DNA from 3 places in the Streptomyces sp. NPDC031121 genome. Region 1 is predicted to be linked to each of the others. Evidence: predicted binding sites of a transcription regulator. Region 1 holds the regulator's gene; each other region holds the start of a gene.
The links. The regulator HrcA, encoded in region 1, represses chaperone genes, less so after heat shock. The targets are predictions, from matches to a motif close to TTNGCACTCNGNNNNNCNGAGTGCNAA.
Positions count from the first base shown of each region.

Region 2: the regulator HrcA is predicted to act here: its motif matches at 2,770-2,796, upstream of groL (chaperonin GroEL).
Region 3: the regulator HrcA is predicted to act here: its motif matches at 3,173-3,199, upstream of groES (co-chaperone GroES).

Region 1 is NZ_JBVIGV010000003.1:272,832-279,673, reverse strand. Features, by position in the region: gene ACZ462_RS06845 (nitronate monooxygenase) at 1-1,075, opposite strand, end outside; gene dnaJ (molecular chaperone DnaJ) at 1,233-2,369, opposite strand; gene hrcA (heat-inducible transcriptional repressor HrcA) at 2,370-3,386, opposite strand; gene ACZ462_RS06830 (MBL fold metallo-hydrolase) at 3,530-4,255, shown strand; gene ACZ462_RS06825 (DUF3097 domain-containing protein) at 4,284-5,090, shown strand; gene hemW (radical SAM family heme chaperone HemW) at 5,123-6,355, opposite strand; gene ACZ462_RS06815 (AMP-dependent synthetase/ligase) at 6,492-6,842, opposite strand, start outside.
Region 2 is NZ_JBVIGV010000008.1:95,590-102,431, forward strand. Features, by position in the region: SAM riboswitch class I at 165-318, shown strand; gene thrC (threonine synthase) at 337-1,641, shown strand; gene ACZ462_RS16475 (MoaD/ThiS family protein) at 1,681-1,959, shown strand; gene ACZ462_RS16480 (cold-shock protein) at 2,394-2,597, shown strand; gene groL (chaperonin GroEL) at 2,957-4,576, shown strand; gene ACZ462_RS16490 (Uma2 family endonuclease) at 4,656-5,165, opposite strand; gene ACZ462_RS16495 (GNAT family N-acetyltransferase) at 5,385-5,816, opposite strand; gene ACZ462_RS16500 (phosphoribosylanthranilate isomerase) at 5,874-6,473, shown strand; gene cpt (chloramphenicol phosphotransferase CPT) at 6,505-6,842, opposite strand, start outside.
Region 3 is NZ_JBVIGV010000001.1:16,495-23,336, forward strand. Features, by position in the region: gene ACZ462_RS00090 (polysaccharide deacetylase family protein) at 1-329, shown strand, start outside; gene ACZ462_RS00095 (helix-turn-helix domain-containing protein) at 320-943, opposite strand; partial or broken gene ACZ462_RS00100 (MFS transporter) at 1,304-1,531, shown strand; gene ACZ462_RS00105 (FtsW/RodA/SpoVE family cell cycle protein) at 1,537-2,955, opposite strand; gene groES (co-chaperone GroES) at 3,346-3,654, shown strand; gene groL (chaperonin GroEL) at 3,768-5,399, shown strand; gene ACZ462_RS00120 (ester cyclase) at 5,512-6,207, opposite strand; gene ACZ462_RS00125 (SDR family NAD(P)-dependent oxidoreductase) at 6,258-6,842, opposite strand, start outside.

The sequences.
Region 1 (6,842 bases):
TCTGCATGTCGTTCAGGGCGCTCTGCGCCTCGGCGATCTCGGCGGCCAGCACCTCCACCAGCTGCCCCGCGGGCAGCGCCCGCGCCAGCCGGTGCCCCTGGCCCGCCCACAGCGCCATGCCCTGCGGGTCCCCGGCCGCGGCGGCCGCCTTGCGCAGCCCCGCGGTGATGTGGTGGACCTGCGGGTACGCGGCCGGGGCGTACGGCCCGTGCTCCCGCATGAACCGGTTGACCAGGCCGCGGGCGGGGCGCCCCGAGAACGCCCTGGTCAGCTCGGTGTGCGGGAACAGCGGGTCGGTGAGCGCCTTCTTGTGCAGCGGGTGCGCCCCGGACTCGGGGCAGGGCAGGAAGGCGGTGCCGAGCTGCGCTGCCTCGGCCCCGGCGGCGAGCAGCGCCGCGATCTGCGAGCCGCGCATCAGCCCGCCCGCGGCGATGATCGGCAGGCCGACGGCCTCCCGGACCTGGGCGACGAGCGCGAGCAGCCCGACTCCGGCGGTGGCGTCGGCCTGCGGGTCGTCGCGGTGAGTGCCCTGGTGGCCGCCGGCCTCGACGCCCTGGACGCAGACGGCGTCGGCGCCCGCGGCCTCGGCGGCCCGGGCCTCGTCGACCGAGGTGGCGGTGACGATGCTGTACGTGCCGGCCCTGCGCAGGGCGGCGACCGTCCGCGGGGCGGGGCAGCCGAAGGTGAACGACACGGCGGGGACGGGGTCCTCCAGCAGGATCGCGAGTTTGGCGTCGTAGCCGTCGTCGCTGGTGCCGGCGGTGTCCTCCTCGGCGAGGGAGACGTCGTACCAGCTGCCCTCACCCGCGAGCTGCCCGCGGTACGTCTCGATCGCGGCCGGGTCGGCGTGGCCGGTCTGCGGCATGAAGAGGTTGACGCCGAACGCGCGCCGGGTGAGCGCGCGCAGCCGTTTGACCTCCTGGTACATCCCGTCGGCGGTCTTGTAGCCGCCGGCGAGGAAGCCCAGGGCGCCCGCCTCGCACACCGCGGCGGCGAGCGGCGGGCAGGAGGCGCCGCCCGCCATGGGAGCCTGCACGATCGGGTACCCGGCGAGACCGTTCAGTGGCGAGGACATGCACCGCATCGTGCCATGTCCCGCTCACGGGGCCGAATCACCGTATCCGCCTGGCATAGTCCGCCGCGCCGGGCGGCCGCGGCGGTCCCGGGAACGCGCCGAACCCGGCCCGGGGTGTTCCCGGGCCGGGCTCGGCGGGGTGGTCCGCTCCGGCCGGTCAGCGGCCGTTGAAGGCGTCCTTCAGGCGGCTGAAGAGGCCCTGCTGGCCGGGGGCGAACTGGCCCATGGGGCGCTCCTCGCCGCGCAGCTTGGCGAGCTGCCGCAGCAGCTCCTCCTGCTGGGCGTCCAGCTTGGCGGGGGTCTGGACCTCGACGTGCACGATGAGGTCGCCGCGCCCGCCGCCGCGCAGGTGGGTCACGCCGCGGCCGTGCAGCGGGATCGACTGGCCGGACTGGGTGCCGGGCCGGATGTCGACCTCCTCCATGCCGTCGAGCGTTTCCAGCGGGCACTTGGTGCCGAGCGCGGCCGCGGTCATCGGGAGGGTGACCGTGCAGTGCAGGTCGTCGCCGCGCCGCTGGAAGACCGGGTGGCTCAGCTCGTGGATCTCCACGTACAGGTCGCCGGCGGGGCCGCCGCCGGGGCCGACCTCGCCCTCGCCCGCGAGCTGGATCCGGGTGCCGTTCTCGACGCCGGCGGGGATCTTCACCGTGAGGCTGCGGCGGGAGCGGACCCGCCCGTCGCCCGCGCACTCGGGGCACGGGGTGGGGACGACCGTGCCGAAGCCCTGGCACTGCGGGCAGGGGCGCGAGGTCATGACCTGGCCCAGGAAGGACCGGGTGACCTGCGAGACCTCGCCGCGGCCGCGGCACATGTCGCACGTCTGCGCCGAGGTGCCGGGAGCGGCGCCCTCGCCGGAGCAGGTGGTGCACACGACGGCCGTGTCGACCTGGATCTCCTTGGTCGTGCCGAAGGCGGCCTCGTCCAGCTCCAGGTCCAGGCGGATCATGGCGTCCTGGCCGCGGCGGGTGCGCGAGCGCGGGCCGCGCTGCGCCGCCTGGCCGAAGAAGGCGTCCATGATGTCGGAGAAGTTGCCGAAGCCGCCCGCCCCGAAACCGCCCGCGCCGCCGCCGCCCGAGGAGGACAGCGGGTCGCCGCCGAGGTCGTAGACCTGCTTCTTCTGCGGGTCCGAGAGCACCTCGTACGCGGCGTTGATCTCCTTGAAGCGCTCCTGCGTCTTCGGGTCCGGATTGACGTCCGGGTGGAGTTCGCGCGCGAGGCGGCGGAAGGCCTTCTTGATCTCGTCCTGCGATGCGTCGCGGCGCACGCCGAGTACGGCGTAGTAGTCCGTGGCCACTTACGACTCCGCCAGGATCTGTCCGACGTAACGTGCCACTGCGCGTACCGCTCCCATCGTTCCGGGGTAGTCCATGCGGGTCGGTCCGACCACGCCGAGTTTGGCGACTGTTTCGCCGCCCGAACCGTAGCCGACCGAGACGACGGACGTGGAGTTCAGTCCCTCGTAGGCATTCTCATGCCCGATTCGTACGGCCATGCCCGATTCATTGGCCTCGCCGAGCAGCTTGAGGAGCACGACCTGCTCCTCCAGCGCCTCCAGCACCGGCCTGATCGTCAGGGGGAAATCGTGTCCGGAGCGCGTCAGATTGGCGGTGCCGCCGATCATCAGGCGCTCCTCGGCCTCCTCGGCCAGGGTCTCCAGCAGCGTCGACAGCACCGTCGACACCGTGCCCCGGTCCTCCGGCTCGAATGCCTCGGGGAGGTCCTGCACCAGCGTCGGTACGTCCGTGAACCGGCGGCCGACGACCCGGCTGTTGAGCCGCGCCCGCAGGTCGGCCAGGGAGGTCTCGCCGAAGGGCGCCGGGCAGTCGACGAGCCGCTGCTCGACCCGGCCCGTGTCGGTGATCAGCACGAGCATCAGGCGCGCGGGAGCCAGCGACAGCAGCTCCACGTGCCGGACGGTCGAGCGGGTCAGCGACGGGTACTGGACGATCGCGACCTGCCGGGTCAGCTGCGCGAGCAGCCGCACGGTGCGGCCGACGACGTCGTCGAGGTCGACGGCCCCGTCGAGGAAGTTCTGGATGGCCCGGCGCTCGGGCGTCGACAGCGGCTTGACCCCCGCCAGCCGGTCGACGAACAGCCGGTAGCCCTTGTCCGTGGGGATGCGGCCCGCGCTGGTGTGCGGCTGGGCGATGTAGCCCTCCTCCTCCAGCACGGCCATGTCGTTGCGCACGGTGGCGGGCGAGACGCCGAGCTTGTGCCGCTCGGTGAGCGCCTTGGAGCCGACCGGCTCCTCCGTCCCGACGTAGTCCTGGACGATGGCGCGCAGCACCTCGAGTCTGCGTTCGCTGAGCATCGCGCGCACCTCCAGCTGTGATGCGGGTCGTGGTGGTCGTTCGTTTTGGCACTCGGGTCGTACGAGTGCCAGAGATCCCCCGGTCAGTGTACGGCCGGGGGGTACGCGGCTAGCAAGGGCGGCCCGCCAGGTAGCGTCGCGGTATGGACGTGGCTTGGGAAGAGGCGGGCTGGGAGAGGCTGACCGGGCGGACCGGCCGGAAGCGCCTCCCGGTGTGGGATTGCACCGTGGGACTGGTGGTGGGGGACGATTCCGTACTGATCGTCGACCCGGGTTCCAGTGTGCGCGAAGGGGCCCTGCTGAGGGCAGAGGCGGAGCGCCTGACGGGCCGGCACGTGACCCATATCGCATTCACGCACGGCCATTTCGATCATGTTCTGGGCGGTGCGGCCTTCGCCGGCGCCGAGGTGTACGGCGCCGTCGGCCTCGACGCCGAGCTGTCCGCGGGCCGCGAGGAGCTCCGCGGCGACGCCGTACGGCACGGCCTGGACCCGGCGGACGCCGCCGAGGCGGCCGACCTGCTGGTTGTCCCGCGGCACCTGGTGTCGGGCGAGTGGACGCTGGACCTGGGCGGGGTGCAGGCGCTGCTCGCGAACGTCTCCCCCGGGCACACCCGCCACGACCTGGCGGTGCTCGTGCCCGGCGAGCGGGAGACGGTCTTCTGCGGCGACCTGGTGGAGGAGTCCGGGGAGCCGCAGGCCGGCCCCGACGCGGTGCCCGCGCAGTGGCCCGCGGCGCTGGACCGGCTGCTGGCGCTGGGCGGCGGGGACGCCCTGTACGTGCCGGGGCACGGGGCGGTCGTCGACGCGGCGTTCGTCCGTGCGCAACGCGCCACACTGGCGGTGCGTTTCGGCGTGTCGGACGCCTGAGCGCGCCCGCTCTCCTAGGGTCGGCCGGATGCGCGAGTACTCCCCCGACCTCACCCCGCAGTGGAAGCGCCCCAGGCCCGTCCCGGAGGTGCCGGCCGAGCCGGACCTCGTCGTGGAGGAGGCGGGCACGGGCTTCTGCGGCGCCGTCGTCGCCTGCGAGGCGGGCACGGTGACCCTGGAGGACCGCTTCGGCAAGCGGCGCGTGTTCCCGCTGGAGCCGCGGGGCTTCCTGCTGGAGGGCGCCCCCGTCACCCTCGTACGGTCCTCCCGGGCCCCGTCCGGCCCGCGGCGCACCGCGTCGGGCTCGATCGCCGTCCCCGGCGCCAGGGCGCGGGTGGCCCGGGCGGGCCGCATCTACGTGGAGGGCCGGCACGACGCCGAGCTCGTCGAGCGGGTCTGGGGCGACGACCTGCGGATCGAGGGCGTCGTCGTGGAGTACCTGGAGGGCGTCGACGACCTCCCGGCCGTGGTTGCCGAGTTCGCGCCCGGCCCGGGCGCCCGCCTGGGCGTGCTGGTGGACCACCTCGTGCCGGGGTCGAAGGAGTCCCGCATCGCCGCGCAGGTGTCGGGCGAGCACGTCCTGGTCGCGGGTCACCCGTACGTGGACGTCTGGCAGGCGGTGAAGCCGTCGTCCCTGGGTATCGCGGCCTGGCCGGCGGTCCCGCGGGGCCAGGACTGGAAGACGGGCGTCTGCCGCGCCCTGGGCTGGCCGGAGAACACGGGCGCGGCCTGGCGGCACATCCTGTCCCGCGTGGCGTCGTACCGCGACCTGGAGCCGTCCCTGCTGGGCCGCGTCGAGGAACTGATCGACTTCGTCACGGCCCCCGCCGGCTGAAGGCGCGGCGGCCCCGGGGCCGCCCGCCCGCTTCAGTCCACCAGGTCCCGGACCACCGCGTCGGCGAGCAGCCGCCCCCGCAGCGTGAGGACGGCCCGCCCCTCCCGGTACGGCCCGGCCTCCAGCAGCCCGTCCGCGAGCGCCCGGCGCGAGGCCGCGAGCCCCTGCTCGGCGAGCAGCGCCAGCGGCGCGCCCTCCGCCAGCCGCAGCTCCAGCAGGATCCGCTCCACGCGGCGGTCCTCCGCGGACAGCAGCTCCCGGCCCGCCCCGGGCGAGCGCCCGGCGGCGAGCGCGGCCGCGTACGCGCCGGGGTGCTTCACGTTCCACCAGCGCACGCCGCCGACGTGGCTGTGCGCCCCGGGGCCGGCGCCCCACCAGTCGGCGCCCCGCCAGTACAGCTCGTTGTGCAGGCAGCGCCCCGCCTCGGAGGCCGCCCAGTTCGAGACCTCGTACCAGTGGAAGCCGGAGCCGGCGAGGACCTCGTCGGCGATCAGGTACCGGTCGGCGTGGACGTCGTCGTCCGTCATGGGGACCTCGCCGCGCCGGATCCGGCGGGCGAGCTGGGTTCCCTCCTCGACGATCAGCGCGTACGCGGAGATGTGGTCGGGGCCGGCGCCGAGCGCGGCGTCGAGGGAGTCGCGCCAGTCGTCGTCGCTCTCGCCGGGGGTGCCGTAGATCAGGTCGAGGTTGACGTGCTCGAAACCGGCCCGGCGGGCCTCGGCGACGCAGGCCTCGGGGCGTCCCGGGGTGTGGGTGCGGTCCAGCACCTGCAGGACGTGCCGCTTGGCGCTCTGCATGCCGAAGGAGATCCGGTTGAAGCCGCCCTCGCGCAGTTCGGCCAGGTAGGCGGCGTCGACCGACTCGGGGTTGGCCTCGGTGGTCACCTCGGCGCCGGGAGCGAGGCCGAACTCGTCGCGGACGGCCGCCAGCATGCGGACGAGGTGCGCGGCCGGCAGCAGCGTCGGGGTGCCGCCGCCGACGAAGACCGTGCGGACCGGCCGGGGGTCGTCGCCGAGGACCTTGCGGGCCAGGCGGACCTCGTCGGCGAGGGTGTCGGCGTAGTTCTCGCGGGACGCGAGCACGCCTCCGCTGCCTCGCAGCTCGGTGGCGGTGTACGTGTTGAAGTCGCAGTAGCCGCAGCGCGTGGCGCAGTACGGGACGTGCAGGTAGAACCCGAGCGGACGGTCCCCCGCGCCCGCCAGGGCGTGCGGCGGCAGGGCGCCGTCTTCGGGCATGGGTTCACCGTCGGGCAGTGCGGAAGGCATGGGCCCATTGTCCCGCACGCCCGCCCGGGCCCGGCCGTGCGCGCGGCGGGCGCGGGCCTGCGGGGGGCGGTCCGGCGGCGGGCCCGGCCCCCTCCGGCGGGGCCGGGGGCCCGCCGGTACGGGGCCGGTCGGGGTTTCAGGCCTCGCGGGTGCCCTCGTACATCTCGTCGATCAGGTGCTTGAACTCACGCTCGACGACGGGCCGCTTCAGCTTGAGGCTGGGCGTGAGGTCGCCGTGCTCGACGTCGAGGTCGCGCGGCAGGATCCGGAACTTCTTGATCGTCTGCCAGCGCTGGAGGCCCTCGTTGAGGGTCTGGACGTACGTCTCGACCAGGCGGTCCGTCTCGGGGGCGGCGAGCACCTCGGAGTACGTCTTCCCGTCCAGCCCGTTCTCGGCGGCCCAGCCGAGGATGGCGGCCTCGTCGAGGGCGACGAGGGCGGTGCAGAAGTTCCGGTCGGCGCCGTGGACGACGATCGACGACACGTA
Region 2 (6,842 bases), on a different contig from region 1:
CGGCCGGTTCGGCCGAAAAGTGATCCATCTCGCGCTTCGGACGGCTGTCTCAACCGCCCGGGGCTTCGGTTACAGTCTTGAACAACGCGAAGGACCGCCGCATGCCGGGGGTCCTTCGGACAAATGCCGGGGTGCGCCGTCGAGCGCGCGGCCCCGCGCCATACCGCTCATCCAGAGGGGCAGAGGGACACGGCCCGTTGAAGCCCCGGCAACCCTCCAGTCGGTTTCCCGCGACTGCGTGCAGCAGCAGCGAGGTCCCCGGCTAGGGAAGGTGCCAATTCCGTCTCATGGCGAAGTGCGCCATGGGGAAGATGAGGAGAAAGGGCCTCGCCGATCATGGCTGCACAGACCGTTGCCGTACCTTCCGCCGGAACCACCGCTTCTGCGCCCTCCGTGGACCTCGGCCCCGCGGCCGGGCTCTCCTGTCGCGAGTGCGGCACCCGCTTCGCACTCGGTCCCATTTTCGCCTGCGCCGAGTGCTTCGGTCCCCTCGAAGTCGCGTACGAGCTGCCGACGGGCGGCCCGGAGGCGCTGCGCGCGGCGATCGAGGCCGGCCCGAACAACATCTGGCGCTACGCCCCGCTGCTGCCCGTCCCGGCGGACGTGGCCTCCAAGCCCAGCCTGAACCCGGGCTTCACCAAGCTCGTCGACGCCGAGAACCTGGCCAAGGAGCTGGGCGTCACCGGCAAGCTGTACGTCAAGGACGACTCCGGCAACCCGACGCACTCCTTCAAGGACCGCGTCGTCGCGATCGCCGTCGAGGCCGCCCGGGCCTTCGGCTTCACCACCCTGTCCTGCTCCTCCACGGGCAACCTGGCGGGCGCGGTCGGCGCCGCCGCGGCGCGCGCCGGGTTCCGCTCCTGCGTGTTCATCCCGCACGACCTGGAGCAGGGCAAGGTCGTCATGGCCGGCGTGTACGGCGGCGACCTCGTCGGCATCGAGGGCAACTACGACGACGTGAACCGCTTCTGCTCCGAGCTGATCGGCGACCCGCTGGGCGAGGGCTGGGGCTTCGTCAACGTCAACCTCCGCCCCTACTACGGCGAGGGCTCCAAGACGCTCGCGTACGAGATCTGCGAGCAGCTCGGCTGGCGGCTCCCCGACCAGATCGTGGTGCCGATCGCCTCGGGCTCGCAGCTCACGAAGATCGACAAGGGTCTGCAGGAGCTCGTGAAGCTGGGCCTGGTCGAGGACCGCCCGTACAAGGTCTTCGGTGCGCAGGCCGAGGGCTGCTCTCCGGTCTCCACCGCGTTCAAGGCCGGCCACGACGTGGTCCGCCCGCAGAAGCCGAACACGATCGCCAAGTCCCTCGCGATCGGCAACCCGGCGGACGGCCCGTACGTGCTGGACATCGCGCGCCGCACCGGCGGCTACGTCGAGGACGTCACCGACGAGCAGGTCGTCGAGGCCATCAAGGTCCTGGCCCGGACCGAGGGCATCTTCGCGGAGACCGCGGGCGGTGTGACCGTCGGCGTGACGAAGAAGCTGATCGAGAACGGGCAGCTCGACCCCTCGCTGACCACCGTCGTCCTCAACACCGGCGACGGCCTGAAGACCCTGGAGGCGGTGGCCGCCGACAGCGGGCAGACCGCCACCATCCGCCCGAGCCTGGACGCGTTCCGCGCCGCCGGCCTGGCCTGACCCTCCCCTGCACCCCGCGCCCGGAAAGGCACAAGCGCCATGAGCGTCAACGTCCGCATCCCCACCATCCTGCGCACCTACACCGGCGGCCGGGCCGAGGTGCCCGCCGAGGGCGCCACCCTCGCCGAGGTCATCGCGTCGCTGGAGGCGAACCACCCCGGGATCGCCGCGCGCGTCCTGGACGACCAGGGCAGGCTGCGCCGCTTCGTGAACGTGTACGTCAACGACGACGACGTCCGCTTCGAGGGCGGGCTGGAGACGGCGACGCCGGACGGCGCGGGCGTGTCCATCATTCCGGCCGTCGCCGGCGGCTGCTGACCCGTACGCACGCAGCCGTACGCACGCGGCCGTACGCACGCGGCCGTACGCACGCGCACGACCCCGATTACCCCCTCCGGCAATAAGCGGAGGGGGTAATTCTGCTTGGTTGGGCGCGGTAGAGTTGGGGAAGTCCCCTCCGCTGTTCTTGCCCGCCGCATATGAACGGGTCGCGTGATGGGTGACATTGAGTCAATGTGCGGGTGCGTTATGGGGCTTTGGCGCGATATGTCGGGTCCGAGTTGCCCGGGAATATGACAAATTTTCGGCCTATTTTCCGCTTTCGGCGTGACCGGATTTCTCGTCGGATTGACCTGTTGCAGACAGCACCGGTGCAGATACATTCAGCCGCGGTCGAGGCGTTCCGGCGCAAGTTCTGACCCGGGACCGCGAAGTGCGGTCCTGCGCAAGGGCCAGTAATAGGGGAGTTAGGCATGGCTCAGGGCACCGTCAAGTGGTTCAACGCGGAGAAGGGCTACGGCTTCATCGCGGTCGACGGTGGTGCGGATGTGTTCGTCCACTACAGCGCCATCCAGATGGACGGGTACCGCACCCTTGAAGAGGGTCAGCGGGTCGAGTTCGAGATCTCGCAGGGCCAGAAGGGTCCGCAGGCGGACATGGTCAAGCTCGCCGTCTAGCCCCGGCGCGATCGACCACCGACGCATACACGAGGGTCCGCATCCTGAGGAGGGGTGCGGGCCCTCCGTGTGTTCCGGGGCGGGTCGCCCCGCCGGCGGGTGTGTCGCCCGCGGTGGCCGGGGATGGCGGGAAGCCGCTTGCACTCGCGGGGGTCGAGTGCTAATCATTGCGTTAGCACTCTACGAGTGAGAGTGCTACCACACAGGACCGGGTCGGTGAGGCCCGCAGGCCCGGCGGGAAGGAACCGCCGGTCACGCAGGCCGTCCGTCGCGGGCGCGGACGCGGTCCGGAGCAATCCACCCCTCCCCGCGCGCCTGGCGGCGCAGGGGGAAACCCCAGTCCTGGAGGACCACTTCAGATGGCCAAGATCATTGCGTTCGACGAGGAGGCCCGGCGCGGCCTCGAGCGCGGCATGAACCAGCTCGCCGACGCCGTCAAGGTCACCCTTGGCCCCAAGGGTCGCAACGTCGTCCTTGAGAAGAAGTGGGGCGCCCCCACGATCACCAACGACGGTGTCTCCATCGCCAAGGAGATCGAGCTCGAGGACCCGTACGAGAAGATCGGCGCCGAGCTGGTCAAGGAAGTCGCCAAGAAGACGGACGACGTCGCCGGCGACGGTACGACCACCGCGACCGTCCTCGCCCAGGCGCTCGTCCGCGAGGGCCTGCGCAACGTGGCGGCCGGCGCCAACCCGATGGCCCTCAAGCGCGGTATCGAGAAGGCCGTCGAGGCCGTCTCCGGCGCCCTGCTGGAGCAGGCGAAGGATGTCGAGACCAAGGAGCAGATCGCTTCCACGGCCTCCATCTCCGCCGCCGACACCCAGATCGGCGAGCTCATCGCCGAGGCCATGGACAAGGTCGGCAAGGAAGGCGTCATCACCGTCGAGGAGTCCCAGACCTTCGGTCTGGAGCTGGAGCTCACCGAGGGCATGCGCTTCGACAAGGGCTACATCTCGGCGTACTTCGCCACCGACATGGAGCGTATGGAGGCGTCCCTCGACGACCCGTACATCCTGATCGCCAACTCCAAGATCAGCAACGTCAAGGACCTGCTGCCGCTCCTGGAGAAGGTCATGCAGTCGGGCAAGCCGCTGCTGATCATCGCCGAGGACGTCGAGGGCGAGGCCCTGTCGACCCTGGTCGTCAACAAGATCCGCGGCACCTTCAAGTCCGTCGCCGTCAAGGCCCCGGGCTTCGGCGACCGCCGCAAGGCCATGCTCGGCGACATCGCCATCCTCACGGGCGGCACGGTCATCTCCGAGGAGGTCGGCCTCAAGCTGGAGAACGCCGGCCTGGACCTGCTGGGCCGCGCCCGCAAGGTCGTCATCACCAAGGACGAGACCACCATCGTCGACGGTGCCGGTGACAGCGACCAGGTTGCCGGTCGCGTGAACCAGATCCGCGCCGAGATCGAGAACTCCGACTCGGACTACGACCGCGAGAAGCTCCAGGAGCGCCTCGCGAAGCTGGCCGGCGGCGTGGCCGTCATCAAGGCCGGCGCCGCGACCGAGGTGGAGCTCAAGGAGCGCAAGCACCGCATCGAGGACGCCGTCCGCAACGCGAAGGCCGCCGTCGAGGAGGGCATCGTCGCCGGTGGCGGCGTGGCCCTGCTGCAGGCCTCCTCCGTCTTCGAGAAGCTGGAGCTGGAGGGCGACGAGGCCACCGGTGCCGCCGCCGTCAAGCTGGCGCTCGAGGCCCCGCTGAAGCAGATCTCCGTCAACGCCGGCCTCGAGGGCGGCGTCGTGGTGGAGAAGGTGCGCAACCTGACCCCGGGCCACGGCCTGAACGCCGCGACCGGCGAGTACGTCGACATGATCGCCGAGGGCATCATCGACCCGGCGAAGGTCACGCGCTCCGCCCTGCAGAACGCCGCGTCGATCGCCGCGCTGTTCCTGACCACCGAGGCCGTCATCGCCGACAAGCCGGAGAAGGCCGCCGCCGCTCCGGGCGGCATGCCGGGCGGTGACATGGACTTCTGATCGGCCCCGCGCTGATCGGCTGTTCCCGACCGAGGGCGGCACCCCTTCCACCCGGAGGGGGTGCCGCCCTCGGCGCGTGTCAGGAAGTGGACTGGAATCCGGCCGTGTCGAACTCGAAGCCGAACGGCTCCGCGACGGTCAGGGGCTTCCCGAAGGGCACCGTCTGCCGGGAGCGGTAGCCGTGCGGCGAGGGGTCGGAGAAGCAGGTGATCTCCGACTCCTGCATATCGACGACCAGGTAGACGGGCACCAGGCGGCCGTACACCTCCAGCTTCTCCACCCAGTCCGCATCCCTGGTCGAGACGGAGGTGAACTCCGCGACCAGGGACAGGGCGGCGGCGTCGGCGTGGCGGCCGTCCTCCTCGAAGGCGGCCTCGTCGGCCACGAAGAGATCGGGTCCGTACGCCCGTGCCGCTTCCGGGAACCGGAATAGGAAGGGCGCGATGTCCGCCACGTGCCCGTCCGGGGCATGGGCCCCGAGCTGCTCACGCAGTGCCCGCATGGGGCGGTAGTAACGCAGCTTGGACCACGGTGACACGACGATCTTCCCCCGGATGAGCTCGGCCTTGAAGCCGTCTGGCGTGTGCATTTCCTCGACGGTTCGCAGAAGGCGCTCGAACGTCGGCGGCGATGCGGTCTCTATCGTGGTGTCACGCTGGATCATGATCGTCACCGTCGTCCTCCCTGCATCGGGGTAGCCGTGCCCTGAGGCGGGCACGTTCCAGGCTAGGGGCGGAACGGCTGCCATGCCCGGATACGGGCGGAGCGCCACCCCTGGGGGCGGTGCTCCGGGCGGTGCGGGGTCGGCTCAGGAGGCAGGGAGGGGCTTCAGGAAGTAGACGTCCTCGTGGCCGCCGGGGAAGCCGGGGACGCGGGCGGTCTCCTCGTAGCCGTGGCGGGCGTAGAAGGCCGGCGCCTGGAAGGTGAACGAGGACACCGTGATCGAGCGGCAGCCGCGGGCCGCGGCCTGCGCCTCCGCCGCGGCGAGGAGCCTGCCGCCCCAGCCGTCGCGGCGGCTGTCCTCCCGCACCCACACCATCGCGATGCCCGCCCGGTCGCCCCAGGTCCAGCCGCTGAGGCCCGCGACGAGGCTCCCCTCGGCGTCGTCCACGCGCACGCTGAACTCCTCGGGGGTGCTGCCGGAGGCCTCCTTGTTGAAGGCGTCGAGCTCCTTGCCGAGCCGTTCGTCGAGGCCGGAGTCGGCGCCGCCGGTGGTGAGGGTGTGCGTCGCGTCGGTCATGCGTCCAGTCTTCAAGACCGTCCGGGCCGGGTCACCCGAATTTGTTTCACTGGGTGCATGAGCGACCTCTTCGTGAAGATCTGCGGTCTGAAGACCGCCCGCGACGTCGACGCGGCCGTGGCCGCGGGAGCCGACGCCGTCGGGTTCGTCTTCGCCCCGGGCAGCCCCCGCACCATCGGCGCCGCGGAGGCGCGGGAACTCGCCGCGCGGGTGCCCGCCGGGGTCCTCACCGTGGGCGTCTTCCGGGGGCAGCCCGTCGAGGAGGTCCGGCGCCTTGCGGAGGAGAGCGGCGTACGGGGAGTGCAGCTGCACGGCGACGAGGGCCCCGAGTTCTACGGCGCGCTGCGCGCGGAGGGCCGCACCCTGCTGCGGGCCACGGCCCTGCGGGTGGAGCGGTGCGGGGAGTACGGGGAGGACCTGCTGCTGATCGACGCGCCCGACCCGGGCTCCGGCAAGCCGTGGAACTGGGCCGCGCGGGAGTTCACGGCCCCGCGCGGGCAGTGGCTGCTGGCCGGCGGCCTGGATCCGGCGAACGTGCGGGAGGCCGTGGAGACGACCGGCGCCTGGGGTGTGGACGTCTCCAGCGGTGTCGAGAGCGAGCGGGGCGTGAAGTCCCCGGACCTGATCCGGGCGTTCGTCGCGGCCGCCCGAGGCTGAGGCCGGTCCGCCGGCCGGCCGGCCCGGCCGGTCAGCGGGCGACGCGGGCGGCGATGGCCCGGGCGCAGTCCAGAGCCTCGGTGTGCGTGGTGTCGACCTCCAGGTCGTAGACCATGCCCCGGTGGACGGCCTCGGCCTGGAGGGCGGCCATGCCGGGGGCGCGGTCGCCGCGGGCGGTCTCGCGGCCCGCGGCCGTCTCGGCGGCGCAGCGCACGCCGACCCACAGGACGTCCAGCCCGCCGAGGACCGCCTCCCACCGCGTGCGGGACTCGGCGCCGCCGAGGAAGACGTCGTCGACGATGATCCGGGCGCCGGCCCGGGCCATCTCGGCGACGCCGGCCCGCCAGGCCGCCTCCAGCGCGGCGAACG
Region 3 (6,842 bases), on a different contig from region 1:
AGATATGCGGTCAGCAGGAGCGCCTGGAGAAGCGCTTCGGCACCAGGCCGCCCCTCTTCCGCCCGCCCTACGGCAACTACAACGACGACACGCTGAAGGCCGCCGCCGAGTGCGGCATCTCGCGGGTCGTGCTGTGGCGGGCGTCCATGCAGATCAAGGACTTCCAGTACGCCGAGGGCTCCGGCCTGCGGCCCGGCGACATCGTCCTCGCCCACTTCCGCGGCCCCGCCGAGCTCAAGGGCGCCACCGAGGTCCAGATGACCGCCAACATGCTGCGCAGCATCCAGGAGCAGGGCTTCCGCATAGGCCGCCTGGAGGACTACCTCTGAGGCCCTGACGGCCCCTGGCCGCACGGGTCCTGCGGCGCCGCGGCCCCCGGACCGGTACGGACGACCGCCTGGTCCCCGCGGGGGCCGAACAGGTGCAGGATCTCCACCGCCTCCGGGCCGGCCGGCCCGAACCAGTGCGGCTCGCCGGTGTCGAACTCGGCGACCTCGCCCGGGCGGAGCGTGAACTCCCGCTCCCCGAGCAGCAGCCGCAGCTCCCCGGCGAGCACGTACAGCCACTCGTAGCCCTCGTGGCTGACGAGCCGCGGCTCGCGGTGGGCGAGCACCTGCTTGAACCCCCGGACGCGGCCCGGGTACTGGGTCAGCGGGACGAGGACGCTGCCGCGCTCGCGCCGGCGCGGCACCAGGTGGACCCCCGGGTCGCCGGTCGCGGGCGCGGCCACCAGCTGGTCGAGAGAGACGCGGTGCGCCGCCGCGAGCGGCAGCAGCAGGTCCAGGGTGGGGCGCCGCAGGCCGGACTCCAGGCGGGAGAGCGTGCTCAGGGAGATGCCGGTGTCCGCGGCGAGAGCCTCCAGGGTGAGCCCGCGGGCCCGGCGCAGCGCGCGCAGGCGCGGCCCGATGGCGTCGAGCAGTTCCGTCAGCGAGTCCGCGTCCACGGTCCCATTTTGCGGTCTCCGCAAAACTCCTCCGCGGGCGGCGGGGGCCGGTCCGAGCATGGGCCGGCAGACCCTCCCCGACGGAAGGCGGACCCCGTGGCATCCACCCCGAACCCGGCCGCGGCCCCGGCCCCGCGACCGGCCGCGCAGCCGCTACGACCTCCCGGGCCGGACACCGTACGAAGCCCTGAGCCCGACCCCGTACGGCCTCCGGGGCCGGACCCGGAGCCGTAGGCCGGGGCCGACCCCGTACGGCGCCCCGGGCCGGACCCGGCGCCGCACCCCGGGCCGGCTTCCGGGCCGTCCGGTGCGCCCGGGGCGCGGCGGCGCTGGACCGTCCTGGCCGTGTGCGCACTGAGCATGTTCCTGGTCGGCGTCGACACCACGATCGTCAACGTCGCCCTGCCCGCGATCGGCCGCGGCCTCGGCACCGGCACCCGCGGCCTGGAATGGGCCGTGGACGCCTACACCGTGGTCCTGGCAGGCCTGCTGATCGCCTCCGGCGCGCTCGCGGACCGCTTCGGGCGGCGCCGCGTCTTCCGCCTCGGCCTGGTCCTCTTCGGCGCCGCCTCGCTGGCCCGCGCGTTCGCCCATCAGCCGCCCGGCACGGCCCGGGCCCGCGCCGCGGACGGCGGCGCGACGGCGGCCGCCGCGCGGCCGCGGCGGTCGGCCTGGCGCTGCCGCTCCGCGCTGTCGCTGATCCGCAGCAGCAGCGCGACCATGATCCAGTTGGCCAGCAGGGACGAGCCTCCCTTCGCCAGGAAGGGCAGCGCCTTGCCGGTCAGCGGGATCAGCCCGGTCACGCCGCCCGCCACCACGAACACCTGGAGCGCCAGCGCCGCCGACAGGCCCACCGCCAGCAGCTTCCCGAACGGGTCGCGGGCGCCCAGCGCCATCCGCAGCCCCCGCTGCACGAGGAGCGCGTACAGCAGCAGGACGGCCATGACGCCTGCGAGGCCCAGCTCCTCGCCGACGGTGGTGAGGATGAAGTCGCTGCGGCCGGCGAACCTGATCAGCTCGGGGTGGCCGAGGCCGAGCCCCGTCCCCGACATGCCGCCGCTGCCGAAGCCGAACAGCGCCTGCGCCGCCTGCTCCGAGGTGACGCCCGGCGGGCGCTCGTCCCAGTAGTACGACAGCGGGTTCAGCCAGGCCGCCACGCGCGCCTTGACGTGCGGCTCGGTCGAGCCGACGGCGAAGGCGCCGCCCGCGGCCATGACCAGCCCGCAGACGATCCATCCGGTGCGCTCGGTGGCCACGTACAGCATCACCACGAAGACGCCGAAGAAGATCAGCGACGTCCCGAGGTCGCGCTCGAACACCAGGACGAGCAGCGAGAGGACCCACACCGAGGCGATCGGGCCGAGCTGCCGCATCGGCGGCAGCTGCACCCCGAGGAGCCGGCGGCCCGCCAGCGCCAGCGAGTGCCGGTGGACCACCAGGTAGCCCGCGAAGAACACCGAGATCATGATCTTCACGAACTCGCCCGGCTGCACCGACAGGCCTCCGACGACGATCCACCGCTTGGCGCCGTACGTGTCCGCAGGGGAGAAGGCCGGGGCAGCGAGCAGCACCAGCGCCGCCGCCATCGTGAGGTAGATGAACCGCTGGAGCCGCCGGTGGTCGCGCAGCAGCGCCAGCACCAGCAGGCAGGCCGCCACCCCGATGACCGTCCACACCAGTTGGCCGGGCGCGTATGCGTCGCCCCCGTACCGCTCGATGTACGCGTGGTCGAGCCGGTGCAGCAGCACCAGCCCGAGCCCCGTCAGCAGCAGGGCGAGCGGCAGGACGAGCGGGTCGGCGTACGCAGCGAACCGGCGCACGCCCAGGTGGACGACGAGGGCCAGCAGGCTCATGCCGGCGCCGAAGGCGGCCAGGTTGACCGGCAGCGCCCCGTTCAGCGCGAGGCCGGCGCTCGCGTGGCCGAGGACGGTGATGCCGACGGTGAGCGCCAGCAGCAGTGCCTCGGTGCGCCGGCGCGCGCCCGCCGGCGTCAGGGGCTTCAGGCCCCGCACGGGGCGCAGGTGCCGTCCGGAGCGGTTTCGTCCGGAGCCGCCTCGTCCGCATTGGGGCGCTTTATCTTCATATCTTCTACGACGTGTGCGGCCGCCCGGGGGTTGCCCCGGCCCGCGACCCCGCCGGGCCGACACGCCGCCGGGCGTGCCGAAGCCCCGCGTACAGGCGCGTGATTCGGCCTGGGAGTGGCCGGAAGGCGTACGACGGGAGAGCGTGTTGGCACTCCGCTTGACCGAGTGCTAATCGCCGGAATAGTCTCGCACCTGGCACTCGCCCCCGGTGAGTGCCAACACAGCGACGGGCAGGTCCGGCACCCGCGACGACGGATCCACCTGGTCGCCACCTCAGACAGTTAACCCCGTGAGATCTCCGAAGGGGGAGGTCGGATCGTGACGACCGCCAGCTCCAAGGTTGCCATCAAGCCGCTTGAGGACCGCATCGTGGTCCAGCCGCTCGACGCCGAGCAGACCACGGCCTCCGGCCTGGTCATCCCGGACACCGCGAAGGAGAAGCCCCAGGAGGGCGTCGTCCTCGCCGTGGGCCCGGGCCGCTTCGAGGACGGCCAGCGCCTGCCGCTGGACGTCTCCGTCGGCGACGTCGTGCTGTACAGCAAGTACGGCGGCACCGAGGTGAAGTACAGCGGCGAGGAGTACCTCGTCCTCTCGGCTCGCGACGTGCTCGCGATCATCGAGAAGTAGTTCACTTCTCCCAGCACTGCTTTGAGCTGCGCCCCTGGTCACCCCGCTGATTGCCGGGCGGCGAGGGGCGCAGTTCTTTGAACCCTAGTTTTCGAGAGGGCTGAACCGCTCCCATGGCGAAGATCCTGAAGTTCGACGAGGACGCCCGTCGCGCCCTCGAGCGCGGCGTCAACAAGCTGGCCGACACGGTCAAGGTGACGATCGGCCCCAAGGGCCGCAACGTCGTCATCGACAAGAAGTTCGGCGCCCCCACCATCACCAACGACGGTGTCACCATCGCCCGCGAGGTCGAGCTGGACGACCCGTACGAGAACCTCGGCGCGCAGCTGGTGAAGGAGGTGGCGACCAAGACCAACGACATCGCGGGCGACGGCACCACCACCGCCACCGTCCTGGCCCAGGCGCTCGTCCGCGAGGGCCTGCGCAACGTCGCCGCCGGCGCCTCCCCGGCCGCCCTGAAGAAGGGCATCGACGCCGCGGTCAAGGCCGTGTCCGCCGAGCTCCTCGCGACCGCCCGTCCGATCGAGGACAAGTCCGACATCGCCGCCGTCGCCGCGCTCTCCGCGCAGGACCAGCAGGTCGGCGAGCTCATCGCCGAGGCGATGGACAAGGTCGGCAAGGACGGCGTCATCACCGTCGAGGAGTCCAACGCCTTCGGCCTGGAGCTCGAGTTCACCGAGGGCATGGCCTTCGACAAGGGCTACCTGTCGCCGTACTTCGTGACGGACCAGGAGCGCATGGAGGCGGTCCTGGAGGACCCCTACATCCTGATCCACCAGGGCAAGATCTCCTCGATCCAGGACCTGCTGCCGCTGCTGGAGAAGGTCATCCAGGCGGGTGGCTCCAAGCCGCTGCTGATCATCGCCGAGGACGTCGAGGGCGAGGCCCTGTCGACCCTGGTCGTCAACAAGATCCGCGGCACGTTCAACGCCGTCGCGGTCAAGGCCCCCGGCTTCGGCGACCGCCGCAAGGCGATGCTCCAGGACATGGCCACCCTCACCGGTGCCACCGTCATCGCCGAGGAGGTCGGCCTCAAGCTCGACCAGGCCGGCCTGGACGTCCTCGGCTCCGCGCGCCGCGTGACCGTCACCAAGGACGACACCACCATCGTCGACGGTGCGGGCTCCTCCGAGGACGTCCTCGGCCGCGTCAACCAGATCAAGGCCGAGATCGAGACGACCGACTCCGACTGGGACCGCGAGAAGCTCCAGGAGCGCCTCGCGAAGCTCGCCGGCGGCGTCTGCGTCATCAAGGTCGGCGCCGCCACCGAGGTGGAGCTGAAGGAGCGGAAGCACCGCCTGGAGGACGCCATCTCCGCGACCCGCGCCGCGGTCGAGGAGGGCATCGTCTCCGGTGGCGGCTCTGCGCTCGTCCACGCCGTCAAGGTCCTGGAGGGCAACCTCGACCTGGCCGGCGACGAGGGCACCGGTGTCGCGGTCGTGCGCCGCGCCGCCGTCGAGCCCCTGCGCTGGATCGCCGAGAACGCGGGCCTCGAGGGCTACGTCATCACCTCCAAGGTGGCCGAGCTCGACAAGGGCCAGGGCTTCAACGCCGCCTCCGGCGAGTACGGCGACCTGGTCAAGGCCGGCGTCATCGACCCGGTCAAGGTGACCCGCTCCGCGCTGGAGAACGCCGCCTCCATCGCCTCCCTGCTGCTCACGACCGAGACCCTGGTCGTCGAGAAGAAGGAAGAGGAAGAGGCGAACGGCCACGGTCACGGGCACGGCCACGGCCACAGCCACTGATCCCGCGGGGGTGTGAACCCCCTGCCGGACTCCGTGCGACGGCCCCGGCCGCCACCGCCGCGAGGCGGGAGCGGCCGGGGCCGTCGCCGTGTGCGCCGGCGGCTGCCCCGGCTCAGGCCGGCGCGGCGCCGACCTGGCGCATCAGGCCCATCGCGTCGTAGTGCCACCAGCCCTCCGCGATCATCCCGTCCCGGCACCGGAAGACCGTCGTCCCGGTCATGGTGCAGGTCCTCCCGGTCGGGGCGGCTCCCATGAAGGCGCCCTTGTGGCGGCCGGTCCAGGTCCACAGCGTGGTGACGAAGTCGTCCTGCGCCATCTGCGCCTCGCGCGCGAAGTCGAAGTCGAAGGCGGCGCGCCACGCCGACACGTCCTCGACGACCGCCTCGCGCCCCGTCCGGTCGGCCGGGCCCATGACGTCGTGGTGGCGGTAGTCCGCCGCGAAGACCTCGGCGACGGCGTCCAGGTCGCCCTTGGTCGCGATGTCGTCGAACACCCGGTCCGCCAGCAGGCTGTTGAGGCGGTCGTCCCGGACGACGTCCAGGTTGGTGAAGCGCGGCATCCCGTCGCAGAGGGCCACCATCTCCTGGAACATCCGGTCCGTCTCCGGGAGGTGAGAATTCCTCATGGCCTCCTCGTACGAGGGGAACTCGACGACGTCGACGTAGTGCGTCTCCGCCTCCCGGTCCCGGCCGATCAGGCTGTGGGTCACCGTGCGCCTGCCGTTGGTCTGCTCCAGGTACCGGTCGAAGAGCGCGCCGACGGCCTCGGGTCTGCTTGTCTCGTAGTCAACTATCTGCACGAATGTCATGGCACCTCCCGGGATGGGTGGAACAGCACCATTTTAGGAAGGCCGGCCCCCTACTGGGGCCCGTACTTGCGCCCCGTGCGGGAGGTCAGCCCGCCCAGCAGCCCGCGCGGGGCCAGCTTCACCACGCCCATCAGCGCCTTGTACCGCGGGTCCGGGACCGAGACGACCCGGCCGCGGGCCAGGTCGTCGAGGGCGGCGGCCACCAGCTTGTCCGCGTCCAGCCACATCCAGCCGGGGATGCTGTCCGTCCCCATGCCCGCCCGCTGGTGGAACTCGGTCCGCACGAACCCCGGGCACAGCGCCATCATCCGCACCCCCGACCCCGCCAGGTCCCGGGCGGCCCCCTGGGTGAACTGCACGACCCAGGCCTTGCTCGCCCCGTAGGTGCCCCGCGGGACGAACGCCGCCACCGAGGCCACGTTCACGATGCCGCCCCGCCCGCGCGAGCGCATGGACCCGGCCGCCGCCGAGGACAGCCGCAGCACGGCCTCGACGTGGACCTTCAGCATGGTCAGCTCGTCGGCCATGGACACTTCGAGGTAGCGGCCCTTGTTGCCGAACCCCGCGTTGTTGACCAGCAGGTCCACGGGGTGGGTGCGGTCGCCCAGGCGCTCCTCGACCGCCGCGATGCCCTC